4 regions of the Streptosporangium sp. NPDC050148 genome follow, and region 4 is predicted to be linked to each of the others. Evidence: riboswitches for the same ligand, from Rfam matches in the RefSeq annotation. Region 4 holds a riboswitch; each other region holds the start of a gene.
The links. A riboswitch is a leader RNA that binds a small molecule or an ion and turns the genes downstream of it on or off. The one in region 4 is predicted to bind cyclic di-AMP.
Positions count from the first base shown of each region.

Region 1 (5,533 bases), on a different contig from region 4:
GACGAGATCCTCGACGCGCTGGCCGTCGAGACCCGCGAGCTGACCGGCGACGACGCCAGGATGCAGATCTCCCCCGACCAGGGGAGCTTCCTGACGATGATCACCCGCCTCTGCGGCGCCAGGAACGCGGTGGAGGTGGGCACCTTCACCGGCTACTCCTCCATCTGCCTGGCCCGCGGGCTCGCCCCCGGAGGGGGGCTCACCTGCTTCGACGTCAGCGAGGAGTGGACGGCGATCGCCCGCAGGTACTGGGAGAAGGCGCAGGTGGCCGACCTCATCGACCTGCGGATCGGCCCCGCGGCCGAGCGGCTGCTCGAACTGCCCCAGCACCCGGCCGTGGACCTGGCCTTCATCGACGCCGACAAGGCCGCCTACCCGGTCTACTACGAGCTCCTGATGGAGCGCCTGGCTCCCGGCGGGCTGATCCTGGCCGACAACACGCTGCGCGGCGGCCGTGTCGCCGACCCCGCCAGCGACGAGGAGACGGTCAGGCACATGCGCGCGTTCAACGACATGGTCACCGCCGACGAGCGGACCACCTCGGTCATGCTCCCCATCGCCGACGGACTCACCATGATTCGAAAGCACTGACGAGAACTTTCCCGGATCCGTACGCGGGCGCGACGCTTTCCGATTACTTTACGTGATGTGACGAACACGTTGCGCCCATCGGCGTGGAGGGAAGGATGAGACCATGGGAATGCTCATGGAGAGATCGACCGCGTACCAGATCACGGATCGGAAGAACCTCGAACGGCTCTACACGGAGCTCGTCGATCGGTTCGAGAATCACCGGATCGAGATCGTCAACGGCAGGATCGTGGTGAGGGAGATGCCCACGATCGCCCACGCCAAGGTCGTCTACCAGCTGACGGCACAACTCATGCCGTTCTCCATGGAGAAGGGGTGGCGTCTCTATCCGCAGGTCAAGCTCCTCCTGCAGGTGCAGGGGGATCGCATCGAGCCCGACCTGGTAATCGTGCCCCCCGATCCCCCTCTCTGGGATCCCAGCCACATCCATGCGAACGCCACGTTGCTGGTCGCCGAGGTCGTCTCTCCGAGCAGCGTTCACGACGACCACGTGGTCAAGCCGCGTGCCTGCGCGCTCGCGGGCGTCCCGCTCTACCTCGTGATCGACACCTTCGCGGACCGGTTCAGGTTGCTCAGCCGACCCGGCCCGGAGGGGTACGCCGAAGAGGTCACCGAGTCGCTCGGCAAGCCGCTCGAACTGCCCGCGCCGTGGAACCTCACGATCGACACGGGCAGGCTGACCGAGGGCTGAGCCCGTCGCGCGGAAGGGCCCGGCCTTGGAGGACCGGGCCTTCCGGTGGCGGCTAGCAGATCTTGTGGACCCAGCCGTGCGGGTCGGGGCGGGACCCGTACTGGATGCCCACGAGTTCCTCGCGGATCTTCGAGGTGACCGGGCCCTGGTTGCCGTCGCCGATCGTCCAGGCGCGGTCGGCGCCCTTGACCGCGCCGACCGGGGTGACGACCGCGGCCGTGCCGCAGGCGAAGACCTCGGTCAGCTCGCCCGACTCGCAGCCGCTCTGCCACTCCTCGATCGACAGGCGTCCCTCCTCGGCCCGCAGGCCCAGGTCGCCGGCGAGGGTGAGGATGGAGTCGCGGGTGATGCCGGGCAGGAGCGTCCCGGTCAGCGCCGGGGTGAGCAGGCGGTCGCCGTAGACGAAGAACAGGTTCATCCCGCCCATCTCCTCGACGTGACGGTGCTCGACCGCGTCCAGCCAGACCACCTGGTCGCAGCCCTGCTCGACGGCCTGGCGCTGGGCCACGAAGGCCCCGGCGTAGTTGCCGCCGCACTTGGCGGCCCCGGTGCCACCGGGGGCTGCGCGGGTGTACTCGGTGGAGAGCCAGACCGAGACGGCCTTGCCCCCGCCGAAGTAGGCCGCGGCCGGTCCGGCGATGACCATGTACCGGTAGGTCCTGGAAGGGTAGTTGACACCGAGCGCGGGCTGCGTGGCGATCATGAAGGGGCGCAGGTAGAGGCTGTGCCCCGGGGTGGTGGGGACCCAGTCACGGTCGGTCTGGACGAGCAGCTCCAGCGACTCGACGAACGTCTCCTCGGGCAGCTCGGGCATGGCCATCCGCAGCGCCGAGGCGTTGAACCGGGCGGCGTTGGCCTCCGGCCGGAAGATCACGATGGCGCCGTTCTCCTGGCGGTAGGCCTTGAGACCCTCGAAGAGCTCCTGCCCGTAGTGGAAGACCGAGGTCGCCGGGTCGAGGACGAGCGGCCCGTACGGCGTGAGCCGGGCGTCGTGCCACCCCTCCCCCTCGGTGTAGTCGATGGAGATCATGTGGTCGGTGAAGACCTGGCCGAACCCCGGGCTCGCCATTACCTGCTCACGCTCGTCCGTGGTGCGAGCGTGGTCGGAGAGCTGCACGTCGAAGCTGAGCTTCTGAGCGGTGGTCATGACGCGGATCCTTCTCTTGGTGTCTGGCTTACCCTTGCGTCCATTCTGCGTTGGACCGGGTAACGGGAAACTACTGCATCGATAGCGAAAACCGTCAGCGGGGCGGAAAAACCAAAACGCGCCCGGCGGCTCGGTGAGCCGCCAGGCGCGTCTGGGTCGAGGTGGGCGGCTTCCTCAGCCGGCTACTCGGGCGGTGATGTCGTCGCCGATCTCGCGGGTGGTCCGGCCGGTCCGGCCGGTCGGCCGCTCGGCCAGGTCGTCGGCGACGGCCCGCTCGACCCGGACGGCCTCGGAGTCCAGGCCCAGGTGGTCCAGGAGCATGGCGACCGACAGGATCGTGGCGGTCGGGTCGGCCTTGCCCTGGCCCGCGATGTCGGGGGCGCTGCCGTGGACCGGCTCGAACATGCTCGGCGCGGTGCGGTCGGGGTTGACGTTGCCGCTGGCCGCCAGGCCGATGCCACCGGCGATCGCCGCGCCGATGTCGGTGAGGATGTCACCGAAGAGGTTGTCGGTGACGATCACGTCGAAGCGCCGGGGCTGGCTGACGAAGAACATCGAGGCCGCGTCGACGTGGCAGTAGTCGGTCTGGACGTCCGGGTACTCCCGGCCGACCCTCTCGACGGTGCGGGCCCACAGGTCACCGGCGTAGGTGAGCACGTTGGTCTTGTGGACCAGGGTGAGCCTCCTGCGGGGACGCGACAGCGCCTTGTCGAAGGCGTAGCGCACCACGCGCTCGACGCCGAAGGCGGTGTTCAGCGACTCCTGGGTGGCGATCTCGTGCGGGGTGCCGTGGCGCATGACGCCCCCGGCTCCGGCGTACGGACCCTCGGTGCCCTCGCGGACGACGATCATGTCGATGTCCTCCGGCCGGACCCCGCCCAGCGGGGTCTCCACCCCGGGGAAGAGCTTGACCGGCCGCAGGTTCACGTAGTGGTCGAGCCGGAAGCGGAGCTTGAGCAGCAGGTCGCGCTCCAGCACGCCCGGGGGCACGCTGGGGTCGCCGACCGCCCCGAGCAGGATCGCGTCGTAGCCGCGCAGCTCCTCCAGGACGACGTCGGGCAGCGTCTCACCGGTCTCGTGGTAGCGCTTGGCGCCGAGATCGTAGGTGGTGGTCTCCACCTTCGTGCCGACCGCTTCGAGGACCTTCAGCCCTTCGGTGACGACCTCGACCCCGATCCCGTCCCCGGGGATGACCGCCAGGCGGATGTTACGCGAATCCATGGGGTCACCCTACCGGGCCGTCTCGGTGCTTGAACACCGGTCTCACGCCTCGGACGGAATTTCCCTCGGGGACATCTGATCACTTTGCCCGTCTTTATCCTGTGTTGACCGTTTCGTGAGGTTTCGTTATGGTCCTCACCGTTCACGTTGATGCCTAATTCGTACGGATCATCCCTTATCGATGCGTACGGAGCCGGGGAACCACTCTTTCCGGGATCGTCCCGGGCCCCGGGAACCCCGCTCCCGACCGGAGCGCGTTCCCGGCCGCCCGCGACGGGATCCCTCGGGGCGAATCGGCGCGCCCGCGCGCCGTAGGGCGGCCTCCACGCCCGAGCCCGACAGCTCACCCGGCAGGCCCTATGGAAGGAACGACCCTGTACGGCAAGATCTGTTCGCGCGTCGCGTCCGTCCTCGTCGCCGGGACCGCGGTGTTCGCGACCCCGGCCACCGCGCTGGCCGCCTCGCCCCTGCCCGCCCCCGCGCCTCCCGCGCTCGGCATGCCCGCCCTGAAGGGCGCCCTGCGGGCCGCGTCCCTGCGTCCCGCCTGGCAGAAGGCCCTGAGCTGGGCCATGTCCAAGCGCGGCACGCCGTACGCGTGGGGCGGCACCGGCCGCGGCGGCTTCGACTGCTCCGGGCTGATGCTCCGCGCCTACGGGGCCGCCGGGATCGCGTTGCCCCGCATCGCCTCCGAGCAGTACGAGGCGTTCTCCAGGAAGATCGCCTGGAAGGACCTCAGGCCCGGGGACCTGGTCTTCTTCCGGGGTCTCGGGCATGTCGGAATGATCACGAAGCCCGGGTACATGGTGCACGCCCCGCGGAGCGGGGACGTGGTCAAGGAGGAGCGGCTCGCCTCATGGCGGCGCGCCTCCTTCGTCGGCGGGGTGCGCCCCGACCCCGAGGGGGTCGAACTGGCCGAGCGGATCGAGCACGCGACCGGATCCGCCGTCGGCGGGTGAGCCCCCGCGGCTCCGCCGCGAGCGTCGCGGAGCCGTCCGCCCCGGCCGGCCCGGCCCGGACCGGCGCACGGCCGTGACCGGGCAGGTGGCCGATAGGTGGCCGACAGGGTCAGCGGGTGGGCGCGCCACCGTTGTCGCGGCGGTCCAGGGCGGTCTGGATCGCGTCGGCCGCCTCGTCCTCGTTCTCGTCCGGGCGGTTCCAGGAGTACATCTCGTACATGGTGAGTCTCGTCTCGGTCGCGGGTGAGCTGTGAAGGTGGCCGAGACTCCGGTCAGGACTCGGACCGGGCCCGATGCCCCGGTCCGGGTCACGGACCGGTGGGCGGAGGGCTCGGAGCCGGCGATCGCCACGGCACCGTGGCGGGCCGCCGGCCTGCCCTGTCAGGCCCCGCCGCGGCGGGTGCGGAGTGCGAGAACACCCGGCGCATCTTCATCAGGTTACCCGGTGACGAAAGGGTCGTCTCGCCCCGCGTACACACTTCTCACATGTCGAGACGGCGAGCGGGTGCCGGCCCGGTCCCGGACGGTCCGTCCGGGAGCGGGCCGCGGCGCGCCGCGGCCACCCACGAAGGGGACCCGGCGGACCGGGACGGTCAGTCGGTCAGGTCGACCGAACGGCCGCTGTCGGCACCGATCTCCGCGCCGATCTGGTCGACCACGTCGGCCGGGATGGCGGTGTCGACGGTGAGCGCGATCAGGGCCTTGCCGCCCTTGACGTCCCGGGCCACCTGCATCGAGGCGATGTTGATCGAGTGGTCGCCCAGGATGCGGCCGACCACGCCGACGATGCCGGGACGGTCGGTGTAGGTGAAGAACGACAGGTGGTCGGTCGGCTCGATCTCCATCTGGTAGCCGTTGACCTCGACGATCTTCGTGATCTGCCTCGGCCCGGACAGGGTGCCGGAGACCGAGACCGCGCGGCCGTCG
Region 1 covers NZ_JBVJIA010000005.1:241,547-247,079, reverse strand. Annotated here, with positions in the region: gene ACZ6RT_RS07475 (O-methyltransferase) at 1-591, shown strand, start outside; gene ACZ6RT_RS07470 (Uma2 family endonuclease) at 695-1,282, shown strand; gene ACZ6RT_RS07465 (branched-chain amino acid aminotransferase) at 1,335-2,429, opposite strand; gene ACZ6RT_RS07460 (3-isopropylmalate dehydrogenase) at 2,604-3,650, opposite strand; cyclic di-AMP (ydaO/yuaA leader) riboswitch at 3,792-4,022, shown strand; gene ACZ6RT_RS07455 (C40 family peptidase) at 4,010-4,606, shown strand; gene serA (phosphoglycerate dehydrogenase) at 5,200-5,533, opposite strand, start outside.
Region 1: another riboswitch for cyclic di-AMP. It lies ahead of ACZ6RT_RS07455 (C40 family peptidase); the one in region 4 lies ahead of ACZ6RT_RS10420 (hypothetical protein).

Region 2 (5,533 bases), on a different contig from region 4:
GATGCGACGCGAGCGCTTGTAACAAGACGGATCTTCAGTGCTTTCTTGCCTGGAGTATGACTCACTCCGACCGGCCGCACATAGTCGTAGACCGTATAACCACCAAAGGCGAGCCCCCCTCGCGCAACCCCGGCAAGACCGCGCCCCCCCGTTCCGGATCCCTAAGAAGGCCTTCATCGGTCGCCCCGAACACACCGTGAAGACGAACGGGAGAAAGCCGTGAGCACCGCGCAGGACACTCCTGGCGGGCGGAAGCGGCCATTCGGTGAGTGGTGGGCTAACTCCCGACGGCGGACGATCCGGCCATTGAGGGGCCATAGCGGTACGAGGACATCGGTGGCGCCGAGGGCGGATATTTTCCTGGACCGGGCCAAGGGACGGTCATAAGTCGTCCCGCGTCCGGGAGTAAATGGGTTCGCGTGTCCACGGCGTCCCGCCCGGCCCGGCCGTTAGGGCTCCTCGGGGTTCTCGTTTTCCGGCCCCGACGAAGCCGAGTGCGTCAAGACGCGCCTGTGAAGGCGAGTGCATCAAGGCGTGTGCGTGAAATCCCGCGCGTGTGGACGCGTGAGAACGGGCGTGGGAAGGCCGCGCGTCAGGGTCCGTGGAGGACGCCGTGGGGACTGGACGACGCCATGGGGACGAGGAGGTCCGCGGGAAGGCCCACGCGCCTGAAGGCCCGGGGGGCGGAAGGCTCGGGGCAGGAGGCCCGGGGGCGGGGTCGCGGCGAGGGCTCATGGAGGACGCCGCGCGTGCTGGAGGCCGGGTGCGAAGCCGTACGCGAGAGGGCGGCGGGAGGCGCGTGTGCGGGAGCCGGGGGCGGGGGCGCCGGGGGCCGGGGCGAGGCCGGCGTCCCGAGGGCCGTGCCTTGAGGGGCGGGCCTTGAGGGGCGGGCTCGAAAGGCCGCCTCCGAGGGTCGCTTTCGAAGGGCCGGACCGGAAGGGCCGCTTTCGGAGGACCGGGCCGGAAGGGGCTCGCGTCAGGAACCTCGCGTCAGGGATCACGGGGTCCGGGGTCCGGGGTCGCGGGGTCGGGATCGCGTCGCGTCGCGTCGACGCCCCTGGTGTCGCGGGACGCGCACGAAGGCCCTCGCACGAAGAACGGGACCGGCGGTCGAACCACCGGTCCCGTCTCTTCGGGGGAACTACTTGATCTTCACGACGACCGTGTCGGCCACCTTGTCGTGCAGAGCCTGGTGCAGGGGCTGGTCCCAGAGCAGCCACAGGACGTTCAGGAGGGAGAAGATGCGCACGATCCAGTTCAGGAACGGCACCCAGGACAGGAACTGCGGGCCGAAGAACACGCCGGCCCGCTTGAGCGCGACGGCGTTGCTGAGCCCGCCCGGCGGCACGACGTTGCCCACGGGCACGATCTTGATGCCCATGACCATCTTGCCGACGGTCTGCCCGCTCCTGGTCGTCATGAAGAACTCGTAGGCGAAGTACAGCGCCGCTGCGAGCAGGGACGTGAGCAGGGTGGCGAGGAAGAAGCCGCCTCCCGCGTCCAGGGTCCCGGTCGTGCTGTCGAAGCTGGGGGACGTGACGATGACGGCGGCCAGCACGGCGCTGATGATGAACGTCGGGATCCCCAGGATGATCCCGTCGATGAGCCGTGCCACCAGACGCTGCCACCACTCGGCGAGCGGCGCCGGAGCGCCGGGAACGCCGCCGTAGGGCTGTCCGTAGCCCTGCTGGCCGTACGCCGGCTGACCGTAGCCCTGCTGGCCGTAGTCCGGCTGCTGGCCGTACCCGCCCTGCTGACCGTAGCCCTGCTGACCGTAGTCGGGCTGCTGGCCGTACCCGGGCTGGGACGACTGCTGCCCGTAGCCCTGCTGGCCGTAGCCGGGCTGCTGGCCGTAGTCCGGCTGCTGTCCGTAGCCACCGGTCGCGCCCTGCTGGCCGTAACCCGGCTGGCCGTAGCCACCCGTGCCGCCCTGCTGGCCGTAGCCGGGCTGCTGGCCGTAGTCCGGCTGCTGCCCGTACCCGCCGGTGCCGCCCTGCTGGCCGTAGCCGGGCTGGCCGTAGCCGCCCGTGCCGCCGGTGCCGCCCTGCTGACCGTAGCCCGGCTGCTCGTGGGAGGACTGGCCGTAGCCGGGCTGCTGCCCGTACCCGCCGGTCGAGCCCTGCTGGCCGTACCCCTGCTGCTGGCCGTAGCCCTGCTGGCCGTAACCGGGCTGCTGCCCGTAGCCCTGCTGGCCGTAGCCCTGGGCCTGTCCAGGACCGGTGTTCGGCTGTGAGGCCTCCGACCGATATCCCACGACCGTTATGTCGGGGTCGAGTTCACCAGCGGCTCGACCCGCGTTGTGCTGTCCGTATTCAGGCTGCCCCGACGGTGTGCGATCGCGGTCGGGATCATCCTGTGGATACGGCGGCTGTCCGGTGCTCACCGCGTCACCTCACTTAGACTGCGCATGTGGCAGATGTCAGACTCACATGCTTGCTGCAGCACAAGGTATCGACATAGGCAACAACAGTCACCTTTCCGTTGTGTCAGCTCTAAAGTCACTCACGTCGGGCTCACGTGTCAGATGCAGCAGCATCCGCGTATTGCCCAGGGTGTTGGGCTTGACGTGCTCCAGATCCAGGAACTCCGCGACGCCCTCGTCGTAGGAGGCGAGAAGTTCGGCGTACACCTCCGGGGCGACGGGGGTGCCCTGGATCTCCAGGAACCCGTGCCGGGCGAAGAAGTCCACCTCGAAGGTCAGGCAGAAGACGCGGCGCAGGCCGAGTTCGACGGCGGTGCGCAGCAGCGCGGAGACGATGCGGTGACCGATCCCCGCCCCCCGGCGGGCGGGGTCGACGGCGACGGTGCGGATCTCGGCCAGGTCCTCCCACAGGACGTGCAGCGCCCCGCAGCCGACCACCTCCCCGTGCTCGTCGGTGGCGACCCAGAACTCCTGGACGTCCTCGTACAGGGTGACGGTGGCCTTCTCCAGCAGGCGAGGTCCCGCGCCGCCGTAGGTGTCGACCAGGCGCCGGATGGCGCGGACGTCCGGGGTGCGGGCACGCCGGACGGTGACGCCGGCCGCCTCCGGCGGCCCCTCCCGCTCCGTGCCGGTCCGGGATTCACCACCGCTTCCTGCCTCGGCGGGGGCGCGCACGACCGGCGCCGGAGACTGTTCCGCAACCTGCTCCATGACCGATCAGCGTACGTCCTCGCCGTCCCCCCATTACGGCTCACCCCTAACTCGCGCACCACCCCCCTCTCATGACCCTTGGTAGTCCCATTACCACGCTGGGCATCGGGAGTCGAAGTGTGTCGCATTTCATCTTCGGTACGGTCCCGGAGCTGGGCGGACCCCCTCGGGCCCGATGAACCCCTGGGCAAAGGGCCCGTAAAGGCCTCAGTGATCATTTTGAGATGTGATCCGTCCGTGACATTTCAGTTGCGAAACCTCTACTGAATTCGAAGTTCTGGTTGAGCAGGAACCAGGGGTGGACTAATCTCCGTCCTCGATGTCAGAGATGTGAAAAGCCTGACCCGCCGAATCTCCCGCAGGGAGAACCGGGGACCCACCCGAGTCCCCCGGGGTGAATCCGAGTGCCACCGGCGCACCCGGTAGGGCTGCCCTCCGGCCCGAACCCGTCAGCTAACCCGGTAGGCGGCCGAGGAGAGGAGTCCATTGGTGAAGCGCACGCGCGACCGCGGAGGAGACCAGGCGGGTGGCGACGCCCACCGTCCACGACGCGCGCCGCGAGGGCTCCGCCACCGCATGGTGGTGATCGGCCTGGCGTTCGCCACCCTCACCCTGGGCACCCCGCTGGTCGCGGCCTCCGCCGACCCCGAGCCCAGCCTCAAGCAACTGGCCGCGCAGGCCGAGAAGCTGCACAACGAGATCGAGACGCTCGCCGAGCAGTACAACGGCGAGCGGGTCAAGCTCAAGCAGGCGCAGCGTGCCGCGGAGAGCGCCAAGAAGACCCTGGCCACCAGCGAGTCCGAGCTGGCGGCGCGGCGGACCAAGGCCGCCCTGCTGGCACAGAGCAGCTACATGTCGGGCGGCCTGAACGCCGGGCTCACCCTCACCCAGACGTCCGACCCCGACAACTTCCTCGACCAGGCCACCACCAGCTACGCCCTGCAGCAGCAGCAGAGCGAGGAGGTCGCCCAGGTGGGCCGGGCGATCGAGGCCGCGGAGCGGGCGCAGGCCGGTGCCAAGGCCAGGACCTCCGAGGTCAAGAAGCTGCTGACGGAGATCGGCGCCAAGCGCGCCAAGATCGAGCGGCTGGTCGCGCGGGTGGAGAGCGACCTGTTCAAGGAGGTACGCGCCCAGGCCATCGGCAACCGTGGCGCCCGGGTGAAGGTCGACGCGCCCATCGTGGGCAGCGGCAAGGGGGCCGAGGCCGCCCGCTGGGCGCTGACCCAGCAGCTCAAGCCGTACGTCTGGGGCGCCGAGGGGCCCGACTCCTTCGACTGCTCCGGGCTGGTCATGTGGGCCTACCAGAAGGTCGGGATCAGCCTGCCGCACTACACCGGGGACCAGTGGACCGCGGGCACGCGCGTCTCCCGGAGCGAGCTGCGCCCGGGCGATCTCGTCTTCTTCTACAGCGACCTGCACCACGTCGGGATCTACATCGGCGCGGGCCTGATGGTCCACGCCCCCCGGACCGGTGACGTCATCCACATCACCACGATCGACAACCGGCCCTTCGTGGGAGGCGTGCGCATCGCCGGCTGACCGCCACCACCCGTTCGACGCGTCCCGCGCCCACCCGGCGCGGGATCGAGCCTCGGCCGAGGACGGACGGGCGGAGCGGGCGGCTGAATCCGGGCGGCGGCCGGCTAGATCAGGCGGCGGCGGGCCGCCCAGGCCACGGCCTCGATCGCCGTGGCGACGCCGATGCGGTCGCAGATGCCCCTGAGCCTGCGCCTGACGGTCCGGCCGCTGATGTCGAGCCTGCGGCCCACCCTGTCGACGGTGACGCCCTTGGCGAGCTCAGCCAGCAGCACGAGGTCGTCGGCGCTGAGACCGATATCGCCCATGCCCAGGGGGCTGTCGCCATGGCGCGAATCCACTTCCGGATATGCCATCAAGAGTCACTCCCCCCACTCTGGAAACCGGGCCTAAGGCACCATGAATGAATACCGCCCGCCAGGAACGGTAAACGCCTTGTTCAAAGGTCGTCAAGTTCCGCCCTTCATGGCGTTGCCGCACTATTGACATAGCAGGCCATACGTGAAGTACTCATGATATGTCAGCGCCTTTGCGGTTAAGTCATGATCTGCCTCGGGCGTGGACCCGTAACCGTCCCCTGGCTGCGGCGACCGGCATCTTCACAGAACAAGATTTTGCCGGATCGGCAGGTCCCGCGGCCCTCCGGACGCCGGGTTCGCGACGCGCGTACAGGCCCGTATTTTTCGGGAAATCGGCCCCTGTTCCGCCGGTGCGGCGGTGGTCACGTCCCTCGCCGCCTTGACGGCGTGACGTAAAAACCATGAAATGGTGGGCCACCTCGGCTCTTTGCGGCATTTGCGGAGTTTCATGCACGGCCATCCGCATGCCGTAATATCGGGCGTGCTGGAAAGGGAGTTTCTACAC
Region 2 covers NZ_JBVJIA010000008.1:280,427-285,959, forward strand. Annotated here, with positions in the region: gene ACZ6RT_RS12095 (RDD family protein) at 1,142-2,254, opposite strand; gene ACZ6RT_RS12100 (amino-acid N-acetyltransferase) at 2,471-3,133, opposite strand; cyclic di-AMP (ydaO/yuaA leader) riboswitch at 3,469-3,617, shown strand; gene ACZ6RT_RS12105 (C40 family peptidase) at 3,623-4,672, shown strand; gene ACZ6RT_RS12110 (helix-turn-helix domain-containing protein) at 4,777-4,977, opposite strand.
Region 2: another riboswitch for cyclic di-AMP. It lies ahead of ACZ6RT_RS12105 (C40 family peptidase); the one in region 4 lies ahead of ACZ6RT_RS10420 (hypothetical protein).

Region 3 (5,533 bases), on a different contig from region 4:
ACATCGTGATCACCGACTCCGGCCTGTCCGGCGAGGCACGCGAGGAGCTCGCCGCCTCGGTCGGCGAGCTGATCATCACAGAACCGCAGCAGGAGAGCGAGACCGCCACCCGATGAAACGCACCGCCACCCACCTGGCCGACGGCCGGGAGCTTTTCTATTTCGACCGGCGCGACGACGCGGACAGGGGTGCGGCCGACCTGCGCGACCTGCCGCCCCGGCCCGCCGCCTCCGAGCTGCGCTACGACCCGCTGACCGAGGAGTGGATCGCGGTGGCCGGCCACCGGCAGGGCCGTACCTTCCTGCCCCCGGCCAGTGAGTGCCCGCTCTGCCCGTCCGGTCCCGGCAACCTCACCGAGGTCCCCTCCCCCGACTACGACGTGGTGGTCTTCGAGAACCGCTTCCCCTCGTTCTCGGCCCAGCCGGGCGAGTACCCGCAGCCGGGCGGGCTGAGCGAGGTCCGGCCCGGGATCGGCCGCTGCGAGGTGGTCTGCTTCACCTCCGACCACGACTCCTCGTTCTCCCGCCTGTCGCCCGAGCAGGTCGAGCTGGTCATGGAGGCCTGGATCGACCGTACGGCCGAGCTGTCGTCCCTGCCGGGGGTGGAGCAGGTGTTCTGCTTCGAGAACCGGGGCTCGGAGATCGGCATCACCCTGGCCCACCCGCACGGGCAGATCTACGCCTACCCGTACGTGACCCCGCGCACCAGGCTGAACCTCGCGGCGGCCGGCCGCTACCGGGACCGCACCGGGGGCGACCTGTTCGCCGACGTCCTCGCCTCCGAGCGGGAGGCCGGGGTGCGGGTGGTGGCCTCCAACGAGCACTGGACGGCGTTCGTCCCGGCCGCCGCGCGCTGGCCGGTCGAGGTCCACCTCTACCCGCACCGGAGGGTCCCCGACCTGATCGGCCTGGAGTCGGCCGAGCGGGCGGCGTTCGGGCCGCTCTACACCGACGTGCTGCGCCGTCTCGACGGGCTCTTCGACATGCCGATGCCCTACATCGCGGCCTGGCACCAGGCACCGGTCAACACCGGCCGGGACCTGGCGTACGCGCACCTGGAGCTGTTCAGCATCCGCCGCGCGCCGAACAAGCTGAAGTACCTCGCGGGATCGGAATCGGCCATGGGGGCCTTCGTGAACGACGTGCTGCCCGAGGAGACAGCACATCTACTGCGCTCCATTGTCACGAGCTGATCACCGATAGGTCTCGTTTGAGGTCGCGTGACCTGGGGTTTACCACTACTATCCTTCCCACATCGGCTGTAGCAGCCGATATGCCTAATCCCAGGCGCCTCGCCCGGGAGCCGGGGAACCACCGCACCTGGGGTGAAACCACTTCGGTGGAAGGGCATCCTCCAGCCCGAACCCGTCAGCTAACCCGGTAGGCGGAAGGAGAGGAGAGTTCGTGGCGGCCTCGTCCCCCACGTTCCGTCGCCATGCCGCTCTGGTCCTCTGCGTGGGCTCGATCGCCGCGTTCACCCTCGGCGCTCCCACCGCGGGAAGCGCCGACCCCAAACCGTCCGAGGCCGAGCTCCGCGCCGACCTGGTCAAGCTCAACAAGAGGATCGACGCGCTGATCGAGACCTACGCGGCCAAGCGCGAGTCCCTCAACAAGGCGGAGAAGGCCGAGGCCGTGGCCAAGCAGAACCTGCGCAGGGCCGAGGAGGTCTACGCCGAGAACGAGAAGCAGGTCGACTCCATCGTCCAGCTCCACTACCAGAGCAGCATCGGCGGCCTGCCCGCCCTGCTGTTCGCCGACGACATCGGCGGCGCGGCGGTGATGGAGCAGCTCACCGCCGAGCAGAGCGCCCACCTGCAGGGGTTCGCCCAGAGCGTGGAGCGCAGGAAGAGGTCGGCCGAGACCGCCGCCCGCCTCACCGACGACATCGCCGAGGAGGCCAAGGAGGTCCAGGAGCGGCGCGAGGAGGCCGAGGACCTGATCGAGGAGATCAAGGACAAGCTCGACAAGCTGGTCCCCACCGGTTCGGGCCGCCGCTCCGACGGCAGCTGGGCCCCACAGCTGCCCACCGGCGCCGACAACATCACCGACCGGACCCGGATCATGCGCGAGGCGATCAAGAGGCGCTTCGACCTGCCGTACTCGGTCGGCTGCTACCGGGCCGCGAACGACGGCGGCGAGCACCCGCTGGGCCGCGCCTGCGACTTCATGATGAGCACCGGCGGCACGATGCCCACGGCCGCCAACCTCAGGCTCGGTGACGAGATCTCCGCCTGGGCCATCAAGAACAAGGCCAGGCTCGGGGTGAAGTACGTGATCTGGCGCCAGCGCATCAACCACGGCTCCGGCTGGAGGGCCATGTCCAACCGCGGCGGCGTCACCGCCAACCACTTCGACCATCCGCACATCTCGATGTACTAGCGCTGCGACGGACTGACCTGCGATTTCTCGGCCACCTACACCTCTTGGGGCATGTTCAGGGCACTTCGTCCCGTCGCCCGTGCGTCTTCGACCGTCTGTTTCGTGCGGTCCTCGCCGGAGGCGCCGGGTGCGCGCAGCGCCCGCAGGGTGACCCCGGGACCGGCGTGATAGCACATTCCGGCTCCGTAGGCCATGTCCCGTCCGGGATGCTCGGCCCGGCGTGCGGGGGGTCGATCCGCCGAACGGCACATGGGAACCGACGGGGCCCGGCGGCAGGGTTGAGGCATGGCGGCACGGCACCCTTTCCGGGATCGCCGGAGCAGGCCTCACCCTCACACCTCAAGGAGCCGTTGACATGAGATCCGCAATGATCCGGGCAGGGGTCACCGCCGTCGCCCTGTCGCTGGCCACGGTCGCGACGATCGGTACATCGGCCTCGGCCGCGTCGCCCGCGACGAGCAAGGACCCCCGGTGGCACGTGTCCGGCACGGCGAAGATCCACTTCGAGCCGGCGGCCGACGACGACATCACCTTCACCATCACCGCACGCGGCGTCTTCACGGAGGCCGAGGGCATCGTCAAGGTCGACCACTACCTCGCCGACGGCAACGGCGGGGGATTCGAGGCGGAGGTGGACTGCCTCGTGGCGGGTGGCCCGGTCGCGACGGTGACCGCCGTCATCACCACCTCCACCTCGTTCCCGGTCGGTACCCGGGTCGCGGTCAGCGTGTACGACGGCGGGACGGACAGGTCCGGCGGCGGTCGTGATCGGATCGGCTGGAACTGGTCGGTACCGACCGGCACGGTGCAGCCCTGTACGGCTCCCGCGACGTTCGCCACCGTCGAGCGGGGCGGGTTCACCGTCGTCGGCAAGGGCTGGCCCACACCTCCCGCGCAGACCGGCACGGGGAGGTAGCGCGCCACGGCCGGCTCGTCCGCATGCCGCACGGGCGGCGTTCACCGAGCCGGTACCGCGGTAGGGCCGGGTTCGGCGACCGGTGGTGAGAGGGTGGTCCTCACCTGACCGGGCCGGCGAGCCGTCTCGGCTCGTACCGCATCGCCTCCACCGGAAGGCCGGATCCGCCGGTGCACGTGCGGGCATCCGGCGGGGTCCCGGTTCGACGGTCTCCGGTGGACATACGGGCCCGTACGTGTCCGTACGGCCGAAAACCGCTTGCCCCGGGGGAACGGGCTCGGGGAACGTGGTGTCCATGACGCTCTGACGGACGGTCCCCTGTCGCTCCTGTCACCCCCAGTCATCCCGACATGTCACGGCGCCGGCTCGTTCCGCGACGCCGTCATCCCGTATGCCCCCGCCAAGGTAAGAGAGCCTTTTTGTCCCAGCAGCCCTCCCAGCAGCCCTCCCGGCGGGAGTCCCGGGAGTCCCCGCCGCCCGCCGCGGCCCCGGGTCCGGCCCCTGGTCCGGAGCCGGGTCCGGGTCCGGGTCCGGCCACCGTCAGTGTGTTCGCCTCCCCCGCGAGCTGGATCGAGTCCGACGCCCTCGCGCAGTGCCACCAGGTGGCCGCGCTCGACGGCATGATGCACGTCGCCGCCATGCCGGACCTGCACCCCGGCAAGGGCGCCCCCATCGGGGCCGCCATGACCTCCACCGTGCTGTACCCGTTCCTGGTGGGCTCCGACATCGGCTGCGGCATCGCCGTGTTCCCCATCAGGCTGAAACGCGCCGTCCCCGAGAGGCTCGCCGCCCGCTTCCCCGACCTCGATCGCGCGCTGGACCCCGAGCGGGACGCCGGCGACCCGGCCTGGGCCGTGGTGAAGGGCGACATCCCCGCCGGTCACGCCGAGGGCCTCGGGACGGTCGGCCGGGGCAACCACTTCGTCGAGCTGGCCCGGATCGGGACCGTCTTCGAGCCGGGCCACGCGAGCCGTCTCGGACTCGCCGAGGGCGACCTGGTCCTCGTCGTCCACAGCGGTTCCCGGGGGCTGGGCGAGCGGATCCTGCGGGCGCACACCGAGGTCCACGGCGCGGGCCCCGCCCCCGACCCCGGCGCCTACCTGGCGATGCACGACGACGCCGTCCGCTGGGGGTCGCTCAACCGGCGGCTGCTGGCCGCCCGGGTCGCGCACGCCCTGGGGGCCGAGCCCGCCGAGCCGCTCGTCGACCGGTGCCACAACCTGGTCGAGGTCCGCGACGGGCTCTACCTGCACCGCAAGGGGGCGGCGCCGGGCGACGGGTGCGACGTGCTCGTCGCCGGTACGCGAGGCACCCCCTCCTACCTCGTGGCCGCCCACGCCGGGCCGGACGCCGGGCACTCCGTCGCGCACGGCGCGGGCCGCAAGATGTCGCGTGCGGACGCCCTGCGCCGGGGCCGGGCCAAGCACACGGTCGAGGAGCTGCGCCGCACGCCGGTGGGGTCGCTGGTGGTGTGCGGGGACCGCCAGCTGCTCTTCGAGGAGGCGCCGACGGCCTACAAGCGCATCGAGCAGGTGATCGCCGACCTGGTCGCCCACGACCTGGCCACGCCCGTGGCCGCCACGATCCCCCTGGTCACCTACAAGACGGCCGACCTCGGGCCCGCGCCCCGGCGGGACCGGCGCCGCGAGCGAGGACGGCGGTGAGCGTCCACCTGCTCCTGTCGGCCGGGCGCGGCCCGGCCGAGTGCGCCTGGGCGCCGGCCCGGCCGCTGCGCCGCCTGACGGTGCGCCGGCTCCGGTGACGGCCGTTCCCGGCCTGGCCGGTCGCCTTCAGGCGGAACGGCGCCGGGGCGGCGGTCGTGGCCGCCCCGGCGCCGGGGGTCATCGCGCGGTGGCGCTGTTGCAGGTCACGGCCGGGGTGGCCGCGGTGCCGTTGGCGGTGAAGCCGAAGGTGGTCGACTGGCCCGCCGCGATGGTGGCGTTGTAGGGGGCGTTACGGACCGTCACCGTGGAGCCGGACACGCTCGCCTCGCCGTTCCACAGGCTGCTGACGCTCTGCCCGCCGGGCCAGGTCCACCGCACGGTCCACCCGTTGACCGGCGCGCTGCCCGCCCGGACCGTCACGGTCGACTGGAAGCCGCCCGACCAGCTGTTGGTCGTCGCGATCGTCGCCGAGCACTCCCCCGTACCAGGGGTCGGAGTCGGGGTGGGCGTGGGTGTGGGGGTCGGGGTCGGGGTGGGGTCCGGGTCCGGGTCCGCGGCGTTGAGGGCGTCCAGCA
Region 3 covers NZ_JBVJIA010000014.1:177,408-182,940, reverse strand. Annotated here, with positions in the region: gene ACZ6RT_RS18230 (DeoR/GlpR family DNA-binding transcription regulator) at 1-116, shown strand, start outside; gene galT (galactose-1-phosphate uridylyltransferase) at 113-1,192, shown strand; cyclic di-AMP (ydaO/yuaA leader) riboswitch at 1,264-1,400, shown strand; gene ACZ6RT_RS18220 (coiled-coil domain-containing protein) at 1,404-2,378, shown strand; gene ACZ6RT_RS18215 (hypothetical protein) at 2,734-3,294, shown strand; gene ACZ6RT_RS18210 (RNA ligase RtcB family protein) at 3,840-4,958, shown strand; gene ACZ6RT_RS18205 (glycoside hydrolase family 10 protein) at 5,136-5,533, opposite strand, start outside.
Region 3: another riboswitch for cyclic di-AMP. It lies ahead of ACZ6RT_RS18220 (coiled-coil domain-containing protein); the one in region 4 lies ahead of ACZ6RT_RS10420 (hypothetical protein).

Region 4 (5,533 bases):
CGAGCAGCATAACGTCCCCTACCGGACGGCCGTCGAGCGGCATGGATCTTCCTCTAATTTTTGCTCGGTCCAGGGCACAACTGTCCCTCGGGGTGCTTGACAGGCCAAAATTGATCCGTGGTCAGGATCGGATCGGTAGAGATGAACGATTGCGAGCAGGGGAAGCTTCCGCCCGTTCTGCGCCAGTTGTTCGCCGACGGAGCCGACGGAGCTCGCGGGATGAGCGGAGGTGAGGGCAGGAGGCTCTCGGTGGACCTGCCGCCGGGTGAGCTGGTCTGGCCCGACCCCGGTTACGCTCAGCTCGCGATCCGTCACCGTCCGGCCTTCTGGCTCAGCGAGGTGACGGTCTCGGGGGAGTACTGGGCGCGGCTGCGGGCCGAGCACGAGCGGTCGGGGCTGTGGCCGGTGCTGCTGGAGGACTCCGTCCAGCCCTGGTCGGCCGGTCAGATCGCCCCGGACGCGGCGGCCGAGATCGACAACTACCACGTCGAGGCGTTCATGGCCGAGGTGTGGTCCGACTGGATCGCCAGGGCCCACGTCGACCAGCTCGAACTGCTCGACCCCTTCGGCCCGGAGTGCCCCGGCCCGGCCCCCGCGGGCAGGCTCGCCGCCGACCCCGGGGTGGTCGCGGACTGGTACGCGGGGATGGTGGCCGAGCGCAGGACGCCGCTCGGGCTCGTCGCGGTCGACCGCGGTGCCGACGCCCTGGCCGTCATGGGCTGGCAGGGCGCGCTGAACCACAACGAGTGGATGGTCCCGCTCGCGGCCGTCGTGCGCAGCTGGGAGGACAGGTTCGGGGTGCGGGTGGTCGGGATGGGGTTCAACACCCTCGACGTCAGCGTGGCGGCCCCGCCGACGACCTTCGAGCACGCCCTGCAGGTCGCCGCGGAGCACTGGACGTTCTGCCCCGACAGCATCATCCAGGGCGCGGGGACCCTCATCGACTACGCAGAGCAGATCAAGGGCAGGAACGCCTGGTCGTTCTGGTGGGACTGAGCCGTCCCGGGGCCGGGGGGCCGCGATCCCCGTAGCGGGCGGGCCTGTGGGGCCGCGAGACGCCCGTCCGAACAATCCCGGATGTTGAGTGCTTTAGAGGACTTTTTGCCAACAAGGTAGATCTTCTGGGGTTTTCGTGGTCTTTGCTTTGCTTTGTCTGGTTCTCGTGGGTAGTGTCCCCTGTTATCGGCCGGTGACCTGCCCTTCACAAGAGGGAGCGACCGCCCGACGTCGAATCCCGCAGGCCGGATGCCGCGGGAACCGGGGACCCATTTTCCGGGGTGAATCCGCCGCTCATGCGGCGGTAGGGCAACTCCACCGCCCGAACCCGTCAGCTAACCCGGTAGACGAGATGGAGAGGAGACCCCCTCATGGATGACCGCGTCACCGCGTCGGTGCACCCCCTGTCCGCGCCGACCACCTGAACCTTCCCCTGCCCCCCGTCCCCCATCCCCCGTACCTTTCGCGCCGCGCCTGATCGCGGCATTTCCAGGCAGCGCTCTGCGTAACGACTGGTTCGTCCGGTTACGCATTTTTTCCGACAGCGCGCCCTCGCCCGTGCGCCCCTTTTCGGCGTGTCGCACGCGGTAGCCCCGTTCCCTCGCGAAAGAGCCTTTCCCCCATGAGCCTCTTCTTTGGCATGCACAAGAACCGCCTGGCCGCCGCCGCCCTCGTCGGGGTGAGCGTGCTCGCCTCCGCGGGCGTCGCCTCCGCACTCCCCGCCTCTCCGTCCCTCGCCGCCGCCACCACCTCCGCGGTGAGCGGCCCCGAGGACGGCGTCGAGGCCGTCCTGCTCCACGGATCCACCCGCGCCTCCTACTTCTGGGACGACTCCTCCGGCCGCGCCGGGGACACCGGCCTGCCGGCCAGTGGCAAGCCGATGCAGAAGGGCATGATCGCCAGCCCGAGCTGGCCGCTGCTCACCGAGGGCTACATCCTCTACAAGGGCAAGCGGGCCAAGTTCTTCGTCGGCGACCGCGGCCCCGGGGTGCCCTCCAATCGCGGCATCATGCTCGACATCGACGCCAAGACCTTCGCCGACCTGACCGGCGGCACCTTCAACGCCGGCACGCTCGGTGTGGACGGCAACGGTGGCATGGGTCACATCGACGTCGAGTACGTGATCACCCGGTGGGGCGACGGCGTGGGCAGGAAGAACCACCCCGTGGCCTTCTCCACCGGTGCCTGGGGCCGCAAGGACCCCAACCCGGCCGATCCGCCCAAGACCGTGCTGGCCAAGTCCGGACGGCCGAAGAAGGTCACCGGGACCGAGCAGGTGAGCGCCGCGCCGATGTCGGCCAAGCCCAAGGTCATGGCCGAAGCCCTCTCCGCGGCCGGGCTGAGCGTGCGGGAGCCGGGCGCCGTCGTCTGGTAGCCGGTCGTCGCGACCGGCCCCGCCGGTGCCGGATCCTCTACAGAATGGCATTCTGTTTCGCAGGATCAACACGGTAGGAGTGCCATGACGACTCTGCGAACCCGGGCGAACGGCATCGAGATCGCCTACGACACCTTCGGCTCCCCCGAGGACCGCCCGCTCCTGTTGATCATGGGACTCGGTTCCCAGATGATCCACTGGGACGAGGACTTCTGCGGGCTGCTCGCCGGGCGCGGGCACCACGTGGTGCGTTTCGACAACCGTGACGTCGGTGAGAGCACCCACCTGCACGAGGCCGGAGCACCCGGACCCGGCTGGAACGGCCGGGTCCCCTACCTGGTCGGCGACATGGCCGACGACGCCGCGGGGCTGCTGGAGGCACTCGGCCTGGACTCCGCGCACGTGGTGGGCGTCTCGATGGGCGGGATGATCGCGCAGTCGCTGGCGATCCGCCACCCGCACCGGGTGCGCAGCCTCACCTCGATCATGTCCACCCCCAGCCCGCGGGCGGCGCCCCCGACCGAGGCCGCGATGGCCGCGCTCATGTCGCCGCCCTCGCCCGACCGCGAGGCGGCGATCCGGCGGGCCGTCGCGACCTGGGACGTCATCGGCTCACCCGGTTACCCGGCCGACCGCGAGCGGATCGCGAGGGTCGCCGCCCTTAGCTACGACAGGGCCTACGACCCGCCGGGCACCGCCAGGCAACTGGCCGCGATCATGGCCTCCGAGGACCGCGCCCCGCTGCTGGCGAAGCTGACGGTGCCGGCCCTCGTCCTGCACGGGGAGGACGACCAGCTCGTCCCGGTCTCCGGGGGGATCGCCACGGCCGAGGCGATCCCCGGCGCGCGCCTGCTCACCTTCCCCGGCATGGGCCACGACCTGCCCCGCGAACTCTGGACGGCCTTCGCCGACGCGATCGAGGAGCTCACCGGCTCCGCCGACCAGGCCGCCGCCGCGGCACGCTGAGGACCCGGCGTCCCGGGCCCGGGACCGTACGCCCCGGGGCCCGGCCGCCGACGGACGACCCGTCGACGAACGACCCGCCGGCACACGGGCTCCGGGAACACGGACCGCCGCAACCCGGACCGCCGGGACGTGCGCCCGGGACGCGGATCCGGGACGCGCCGGGAGGTTCAGACCTCGATCTTCTCCTCGATGCTCCGGAGGGTGTGCCGGGCGAGCGCCAGGTTGGACCGGTTCCGGTCGAGGGCCAGGTACATGAAGAGACCCTTGCCGTTCCGGCCGGTGAGCGGGCGGATCACGTGGTACTGCGTACCGAGCGTGATGAGGATGTCCTCGATGCCGTCCTTGAGGCCGAGCGAGTCCATGGTCCGCATCTTGGCCTTGACGACCTCGGTGTTGCCGGCCGCGGCCACCTGAAGGTCGAGGTCCTTGGAACCGCCGAGCGCGCCCAGCGCCATCCCGCTGCCGTAGTCGACGATCACCGCGCCGATGGCGCCGTCGATCGCCATCATCTCCTTGAGAGAGATGTCCATGTTGCCCATTCCTGCCTCCGCTCACTGGATGTTCACTGGGATATCGACGTACGCGAGGTGATGGCGGCCAGCCGGGCCGCCGTCTTCCTGCCCTCCAGCCTGAGCAGCCCGAGGTTGGTCCCCGGGCGCGCCAGCACTGTGAGGACGATCGTGGGGCCGGCGGCGTAGAGGGCCGCGTGGCCGTTGGTGCCGGAGATCAGCGTCTCCTCGAAGCCGCCCTTGCCGGTCATGCCCGTCATCCGACGGCTCAGGGCCAGCAACGCGGAGGAGAGCGCGCCGGTCTGCTCGGTCTCGTCGTCCAGGTCGCTCGCTATGGTCAGGCCGTCGACGCTGCTCGCGATGCTCCCGTCGACGTCGGGGATGCGCTCGCGCAGCAGCGCCATCTCACGGCGTACCTGCTCACGCAGTTCCACCGGCACCCTCCTTCCGATCAGCTTCGGTGTCCGCAGCCTTATCGGCATCGAACCGGGCTCATGTCAGTGCCTCCAATGCGTTCCTGAGCCGGATGAGCAGGTTCACGTCGGCCGGGTCCCCGTTCGCCCTGGGCAGCCACTCCGCCGTCCGCGTGGAACCCGCCGGGGCGTGCGGGATGTCCGTGGCGCCCCTGGCCCGCCTGGGCAGCGAATCCCGCGCGTCGGGCTCGCCGGGAACCTCGCCCGACCCCGACCCCGACCCCGACCCCGGAGCCGAACCCGGACCCGGAGCGGCGCCCGGGGCCGGAGGCGGGGCCGGAGGGGGAGCGGGAGTCGAGGCCGGTCTCTGGAGCAGTCCCGAGGAGGCGAGCTGCCGTACGGCCAGCAGCACCGAGTAGGCGGGGCGGCCCAGCCTGCGGGCCAGCTCGGCCGGGGTCGCGGTGCGGTCCGCGCCGACCAGCACCTCCCACTGCAACGGGCTCAGCATCACCCGCTGGGCGCCGATGCGCCGCAGCGGGACGACCGGGAGCGTGTCCAGCTCCGCCGACGGCCAGGTCCGTTCCAACCGTTCCCTCCTCCGCTCGCACTCCCGAAGCAGGCCGGTCACGTCGACGTGCCACTGCGGCCCCAGCCAGTGCCGCTCCCCGGGCCGGAACCGCGGCCTGCCCGTGGTCGTCCCCAGCAGGAAGTACGCGGCGTCGAGCACCGCGCTCAGCACGCAGAACTCCAGCTCGCCCCTGGTCAGCAGGCCCTGCTCGACCAGCCGCTCTCCACCGGAGACCAGAGGGCCGCGGGCCGTCCCCTCCCGCAGCTCGGCCGCGGCGGCGCGCCTGACGCTGCGCAGGAGCCCGGCGGGGACCCCGGCGCCGGTGACGAGCAGGTCCTCCAGCCGGGGGGCCGCCGCGCTCTGGGCGTAGGTGACCCGTCCGTCGGTGAGGTAGAGGACCCCCGCCCGGCCGAGGCGGAGCGAGCCGGTGGCGCGGTCGGCGGCGAGCCCGTCGAGGACGCCGAGGACCCCCTGGGCACTGCGGGCGCTGGGGGTACCGGTAGGGGTACCGGAGGTACTGCGGACGCTCTCGACGCTCGGCACGGGCTCACGTCGATGTCAGACGGCCGGAGAGCACCTGGAGCCGGTGCCGGGCCAGCGCGAGGTTCGAGCGGTCCCGGTCGAGCCGGACGTAGATGACGAGCGGGCCGTCGAAGGGCGTCTCCAGCGGCCTCAGCACGTGGTGGCCGCCGTCGGTGGTCACCAT
Region 4 covers NZ_JBVJIA010000007.1:228,270-233,802, forward strand. Annotated here, with positions in the region: gene ACZ6RT_RS10415 (DUF4253 domain-containing protein) at 220-996, shown strand; cyclic di-AMP (ydaO/yuaA leader) riboswitch at 1,216-1,361, shown strand; gene ACZ6RT_RS10420 (hypothetical protein) at 1,619-2,371, shown strand; gene ACZ6RT_RS10425 (alpha/beta fold hydrolase) at 2,456-3,337, shown strand; gene ACZ6RT_RS10430 (hypothetical protein) at 3,505-3,876, opposite strand; gene ACZ6RT_RS10435 (roadblock/LC7 domain-containing protein) at 3,900-4,280, opposite strand; gene ACZ6RT_RS10440 (DUF4388 domain-containing protein) at 4,339-5,370, opposite strand; gene ACZ6RT_RS10445 (roadblock/LC7 domain-containing protein) at 5,375-5,533, opposite strand, start outside.